2 regions of the Mesorhizobium sp. M7A.F.Ca.CA.001.04.2.1 genome follow, and region 1 is predicted to be linked to the other one. Evidence: predicted binding sites of a transcription regulator. Region 1 holds the regulator's gene; the other holds the start of a gene.
What was found. The regulator LexA, encoded in region 1, represses DNA repair genes until DNA is damaged. The targets are predictions, from matches to a motif close to TGTTCNNNNTGTGTTCNG.
Positions count from the first base shown of each region.

Region 2: a site for LexA is predicted at 1,842-1,859, ahead of EN955_RS04980 (metallopeptidase family protein). Genes of this name have one in related genera too.

Region 1 covers NZ_RZQT01000091.1:8,322-11,734, reverse strand. The annotation lists gene kynU (kynureninase) at 1-1,112, shown strand, start outside; gene lexA (transcriptional repressor LexA) at 1,523-2,263, shown strand; gene EN955_RS24145 (ComEC/Rec2 family competence protein) at 2,257-3,413, opposite strand, start outside.
Region 2 covers NZ_RZQT01000009.1:42,254-45,666, reverse strand. The annotation lists gene EN955_RS04990 (CoA ester lyase) at 1-832, shown strand, start outside; gene EN955_RS04985 (DUF1737 domain-containing protein) at 884-1,090, shown strand; gene EN955_RS04980 (metallopeptidase family protein) at 1,278-1,700, opposite strand; gene EN955_RS04975 (hypothetical protein) at 1,883-2,905, shown strand; gene EN955_RS04970 (DUF6504 family protein) at 2,847-3,413, shown strand, end outside.

The sequences.
Region 1 (3,413 bases):
CCGTTTTCGGCGAGCTGCAGCAGGCGGCGACGCAGGAATGGGCCCGAGATCTTATCCGAGCCTGGAACACGGCCGGATGGTTCGAGATGCCGATCGAACTCGGCGACCAGCTCGGACGCCTGATAGGAGCCGCGGCCGGCCAGACCGTTGTCTGCGACACGACATCGACCAACATCTACAAGGTGCTGCACGCAGCGATGGAGATGCGGCCCGGCCGGTCAGCCATCGTCGCCGAAGGTGACAGTTTTCCCACCGACCTGTACATCGCCGAAGGCGTGGCCTCGACCCGGGATGGCGTCCTGCTGCGCCTCGCGGGCGTCGACGCGCCGACCATCGAAGATCTGATCGACGAAAACGTCGCGGTGGTGCTGGTCAACCACGTCAATTACAAATCGGGTGAACTGCGCGACATGGCGGCGCTGACGCGCAGGGCTCATACGGCCGGAGCGCTGATCGTCTGGGATCTCTGCCACACCGCCGGCGCCCTGCCCGTCGAGCTCGATCAGGCAAATGCCGATTTCGCTGTCGGCTGCACGTACAAGTACCTCAACGGCGGTCCGGGCGCGCCGGCCTTCATCTATGCCGCGCAGCGCCACCACGGCGATATCAGCCAGCCGCTCAGCGGCTGGTGGGGCCATGCGCGGCCCTTTGCCTTCGAACGGGGTTATGTTGCCGGCACCGGCATCCGCCGTTTTCTGTGCGGTACGCAACCGGTCCTGTCGATGCGGGCGCTCAAAGGCGCGCTTGCCATCTGGAGCGACGTCGACATGGCGGCATTGCGAAAGAAGAGCGTCGCGCAGACAGAACTGTTCATCCAGCTCGTCGAAGCCAAGTGCGGCGCCTACGGTCTCACGCTGGAGACCACCCGCGACGCGACCAGGCGCGGCAGCCAGGTGTCGTTCCTTCACGACCACGGCTATCAAATCATGCGGGCGCTGATCGAGCGCGGGGTGATCGGTGACTTCCGCGCACCGTCGACCATCCGTTTCGGCTTCACGCCGCTCTATGTCAGCTACAAGGATGTGTGGCTGGCGGTTGAGGTTCTGGAAGACATTCTGCGCACGGGTGCATGGAAGGACCAGCGTTTCGCCGTCAAGGAAGCCGTTACCTGACGCACCGATCCCGGCGATCCGCCGTCGCTGCCCTCACTGCCTGGCAAATGACGGAGAGCTGAATTTCCAGCCAAAATGCCCAACTGACGTTGGCGTTTTGGCTCCGTTTCGTTCACGGCCAACGAACGTCCCGAAGGTTGCAATCGCCCCTTGTCGAGGCTGATCGACAGATAATGCCAAGCTTTGGTAGAGGATAAGCCACAGGTCATTAACCATAACAATTTCAATGTGAGCAGGCGCATTGCCGAAGGTGGCGCCCGTCGATCGTAACCCGCTGGCAAGCGCCAAATAATTTCAGCAGCCTTAACAAATTCATTAAACTTTAAACGGTTGCAGAACACAACTGGAACAGATAGTGTTTGTTCTGGGTTTGTTTTTCGATTCTGGTTTCAGGGAACCTGGGGGCCGCCATGCTGACACGCAAGCAACATGAACTGCTGATGTTCATCCATGAACGCCTGAAGGAGAGCGGCATTCCGCCATCCTTCGACGAAATGAAGGAGGCGCTCGACCTTGCCTCCAAATCCGGGATTCATCGGCTGATCACGGCCCTTGAGGAGCGCGGCTTTATCCGCCGGCTGCCCAATCGGGCCCGCGCGCTGGAAGTGCTGCGGCTGCCGGACTCCATCGCGCCAGGCCTCAATGCGGCAAAGAAGTTTTCGCCAAGCGTCATCCAGGGCAGTCTTGGTCAGGGTGGTGCTCTTGGCCGGCAGATCAAGCCGGCGCCTTCGCGGATGCCTTCGCCCGGCAATGACGACGATGCGGTCTCTGCCGTTTCGATCCCGGTCATGGGTCGCATCGCCGCCGGCGTGCCGATCGATGCCATCCAGCATCAGACGCATTCGATTTCGGTGCCGCCGGACATGATCATGGGCGGCGCGCACTATGCGCTGGAGGTCAAGGGCGATTCGATGATCGAGGCCGGCATCTTCGACGGCGACACCGTCATCATCCGTAACGCCGATACGGCCAGCCCCGGCGAGATCATCGTGGCGCTGGTCGATGAAGAGGAAGCGACGCTGAAGCGGTTCCGCCGCAAGGGCGCCTCGATTGCCCTCGAAGCCGCCAATCCAGCCTACGAGACACGGATTTTCGGGCCCGATAGGGTCAAGGTGCAAGGCAAGCTCGTCGGCCTGATCCGTCGCTACTGAGACGGCTGTGGGTTGACCACTGGCTTCTCGGGTTTCTTGAAGGGTGCCAGCCCCCTCGCCTCGCGAGAGTATCTGCGTTGCGTGTGCCAGGGCCGATATGGGCTGTCCACCGCGAAGCTGATCGTCGCCGGCGTGGTCGCCGATTGGCGATCGAAGAAGACCGCGGCACTGCCTTTGCGAGCCAGTTGCCGCTTGGTGATGACGAGAACCAGTGGGTTATGACAGGCGTCATAGGCGGTGGCGTCGTTGACGACGATCAGCTCGGCGAAGCCGCAGGCTTTCCAGGTGTCCTTGCGGTCCTCGACATAGGCAATGATCGCACCGGACATGTGCCTGGCCACGCAAACGCCTGAGGAGCAATAGAACGGCGATCCCGGCGGTAGCTCAACGGCATCCGCGACGTCGAATTGCCCATCGCTGTTGTCGAACACTTCCGGAACGACGATGGTTTCCGATGTCAGCGCGCGTTTCCAGTTGTCGACGGTGAATTCGTTCGGCCGTTGCCGGCTAACGGCAAGCTCACCGCCACCGATCGGCAACGCCACCAGCCGGGCGTCTTCCGAGATCAGCACATCGGGCGTGCGCGTATCCGAGACGGTCAGCAAGCCTGCCAACGCGAATGGCAGAGCCGCGAGCCGCAGCCATGTCGTCGCCATCGTCGCGATGACCAGGGCAATGGCCACCAGCAGGACCGACTGTTGCGAAATCAGCCCGACCCCATCGACAGGCGAACGCTCGGAGATCCAGCCCGATATGGCGATCATCATCGTCAGGCCCTTGCCCATCAGGTAGAGAGCTGGCCAATCCAATCCGAAAGGCATCAGCAGCGCGCTGGCGACGGCCAGGAACATGACGACGGTGACGATCGGCATAACCGCGAGATTGGCGAACAGGCTGAGCGGCGACACACGCTGAAAATGCCAGATGGCAAACAGCGTCGTGGCGCTGCCGGCGATGATCGAGGTCATGGCCAGACCAATTGCCGCCAGCAGGAATTTTCGTGTCAGGAACCCGGGCAAGGATCGCTTCGGCGGCGGCGGTCTTGCTTTTCCCGCGCGGTGATCCGCCCAGCCGGCATAAGCGCCGACCAGAGCCGCGGTCGCGGCGAACGACATCTGAAAACTCGGGCCGACCACCTCATGCGGCGACA
Region 2 (3,413 bases), on a different contig from region 1:
CTCCAGCGACAAGGCCTTGGCCAAGATCGCGCAGCTTGCCTGCGATGCCATCATCATCGACCTGGAAGACGCCGTCGCTCCGGCCGACAAGATCGCCGCCCGCGAAAAACTGGCCGGCATTTTCGCCGGCCATTCCGAGAGACGCTGCGAGATGATCGTGCGCATCAATGCGATATCAGGCGAATGGGGCGCCGACGACCTGCTGGCTGCCGCAAGCTGCGAACCCGACGGCATCCTTCTGCCCAAGGTCGACACGCCGCGCGACCTGCTCGAGGCCGGCGACGTGCTTGACGACAATTTTACCCCCGACAGCGTGAAACTATGGGCGATGATCGAGACGCCCAAGGCGCTGCTCAACATCGGCGCCATCGCCGAACTTGGCCGCGATCCGGCCTCGCGGCTCAATTGTTTCGTTGCCGGAACGAATGATCTGGTCAAGGAGACCGGCATTCTGGCGACGCCTGATAGGCGCTACCTCGTGCCATGGCTGATGCAGATGGTGCTGGCCGCACGCGCCGGCGGCATCGACATGCTCGACGGCGTCTCCAACGATTTTCGCGACCTCGACGCCTTCGCCCATGAATGCGCGGAAGCCGCGGCCATGGGGTTCGACGGCAAGAGCCTCATCCACCCGGCCCAGATCGAAGCCGCGAACCGCGCCTTCGTGCCGTCCACGGAAGCGGTGGCCGAGGCACGCTCGGTGAAGGAAGCCTTCGCGCTCGCCGAGAATGCCGGCAAGGGTGTGATCGCGCTGAACGGCAGGATGGTCGAACGGCTGCACCTGGCGCAGGCCGAAAAACTGCTGGCGAAGGCAGCCGCCATCGGGTCATAAATGCTCGATGGATGCGAGTGGGCTACAGCTACTCACGACAGGAATTGAACAATGAAACTCTACCGCTTTCTGTCCGCTCCGGACGATGCCAGCTTCTGCCACAAGGTGACAGCGGCGCTGAACAAGGGCTGGCATCTGTTCGGCTCGCCGACCTATGCCTACGACAAGAAGGCCAAAGCGATGCGTTGCGGCCAGGCCGTGGTCAAGGATATCGACGGTCAGGAATACGGGCCCGATACCAAGCTGAGTGACTGGTAGATTTGAAAAGCTCCGACGCAGCGTGTGTTGAGATTCAGGTCAGGCCGAGTCGAAAATGGTGGTTTCCGAGAACCGGAGCGGAGCGTACTTTTGGGTACGTGAGCACAGTTCTACCGCGACGCGGTAGAGCGGGGAAGCGCAGGAAGCCATCATTTGCAGGCCGGCATCACCTGAATATCAGCGCACCCTACTCCGCCGCCTCTTCGATCTTCTCCATATCTTCGTCCGACAGGCCGAAATGGTGGCCGATCTCGTGGATCAGCACGTGGGTGACGATGTCGCCCAGCGTCTCTTCGTTCTCGGACCAGTAATCGAGGATGGCGCGGCGGTAGAGCGTGATGCGGTTCGGGCCTTCGCCGGTCTGCGGGTTCCAGCGCTCGGCGATGCCGCGTCCCTCGAACAGGCCGAGCAGGTCGAATGGCGTTTCCAGCGACAGATCGTCCATGATTTCGTCGGTCGGGAACTCGGCGATCTGGATGACGATCTCGCCGGTCAGTTTGCGAAAATCCTCCGGCAGATGGGCGTACGCCTCCAGCGCCAGGAACTCCATTTCGTCCATCGAGGGCGAGAGTTCGTCGTGCCAGGTGCGGGTCTTGTAGATGCGGGCCATGCTTTGTCCTTTGATCCCGGCATATAGGCTTTCGCACCGGAATCGGCAAATGAACGGGCCGATGCGCCTGCGCCATCCCTGCAGAGAGGAATAAATTCCCCATGACTCTGCTTGACTCTTGGGATGCGCTCTGGAATCTATAGGAACATAACAGGAACAATTGTGAGTGGAAGCTGACCGTCATGGCGATGACCGCCGTGGCGCGGGAGACTGTTTTTGCCCTGCGCCGCCAGATCGCGAAAATCGAGGGAACGCTGCCCGAGCGCTTGGCTGCGCCGGCAGCCGCACCCTTTGATGCTGACGTCAACACTGATCTCACAATCGTCCGGCGTGGCATTGCCGCGGCGTTGCCGGATGCGTTCCTGCCTATCGGCGTCGGGCGCCTCGACGCCGCCCTGAGCGGCGGGCTGCCGAAGGCCGCCCTGAGCGAAATCCATGGGCTTGAAACCCGCGATGCCGGGGCCGTCGCCGGCTTCGCTTTGTCGCTCACCAGCCTGATCCTCAAGCAAACGCCGGGGCTGCCGGTGCTGTGGATCGGCACATCGGAGATTTTTCGCGAGGCCGGCTTTCCCTATGCCAGGGGGCTTCACGCCTCGTTCGGCATCGAGCCGGAGCAATTGCTGTTTTCCGAGGCGCCAAGGCTCGTCGATGCACTGTGGGTCGCCGAGGAGGCGGCCCGGATGACGGCGCTCGCCGCCGTCATCCTGGAAATCCGCGGCAATCCGCAGCGGCTTGACCTGACCGCGACACGCCGGCTGCATGCAAGGGCGCAAGCGGCCGGCCGGCCGGTGTTCCTGCTGCGGCAGGCGGCTGGGCCCGAACCGACGGCGGCACCCGTCCGCCTCATCGTCGCCTCGGCGCCGGCGGTGCCGCGCGACACCATCGCCGGGCCGCTGGCCGGCTCGATCGGCCGCCCGGCCTTCACCCTCACCATCGGCAAGAGCCGCACGGCCCTGCCTGGACAATTCACACTGGAGTGGAACCCCGATGAACGCGCATTCGACGAAAGAGCGGGCGAGGCAAGAGACCGGGCAAAGAATCCTGTCCCTGTGGTTTCCCTATCTGGCGGCGGAAAGGATCCTGCGCCAGCGTCTGGGGCGGTCCTGGCGTTCCCGGTCGTCGGATCACCCATCTCACCCGCCGCTCGTGATCAGCCATCGCGACCGCAACGCACAGCGCATCTCGGCCCTCGACGAGCGGGCTGAGGCGCTGCACCTGAAGCGCGACATGGGCATCGCCGATGCGCGCGCCATGCATCCGTCGATCGACGTCGTCGAGGCCGATCCGGAAGCCGATCGCCGCCTGCTCGAAGGCCTCGCCGACTGGTGCGACCGCTACACCCCGCTGGTGGCGCTGGACGGGGCAGACGGCCTGTTTCTCGACGTCACCGGCTGCACCCATCTGTTCGGCGGCGAGCGCGCCATGCTGGACGACATCCTGTCGCGCTTCTTCCATCAGGGTTTCGATGTCCGCGCCGGGCTTGCCGCGACGCCGGGTGCGGCCTGGGCGGCGGCACGCTTTTGCGGCGACCGCATCGTTGTGTCAGGCGAGGAGGAGGCGCTGCTGGCGCCCCTGCCGCTGGCCGCGCTGCGCATAGAACCTTCGACCCGCACCAGCCTGGAAAGTGTGGGCCTGCGCACGGCGGGCGCCGTCATGGCGGCACCGCGCGCGCCGCTCGCCCGCCGCTTCGGCGCCCTGCTGCTCCTGCGCCTC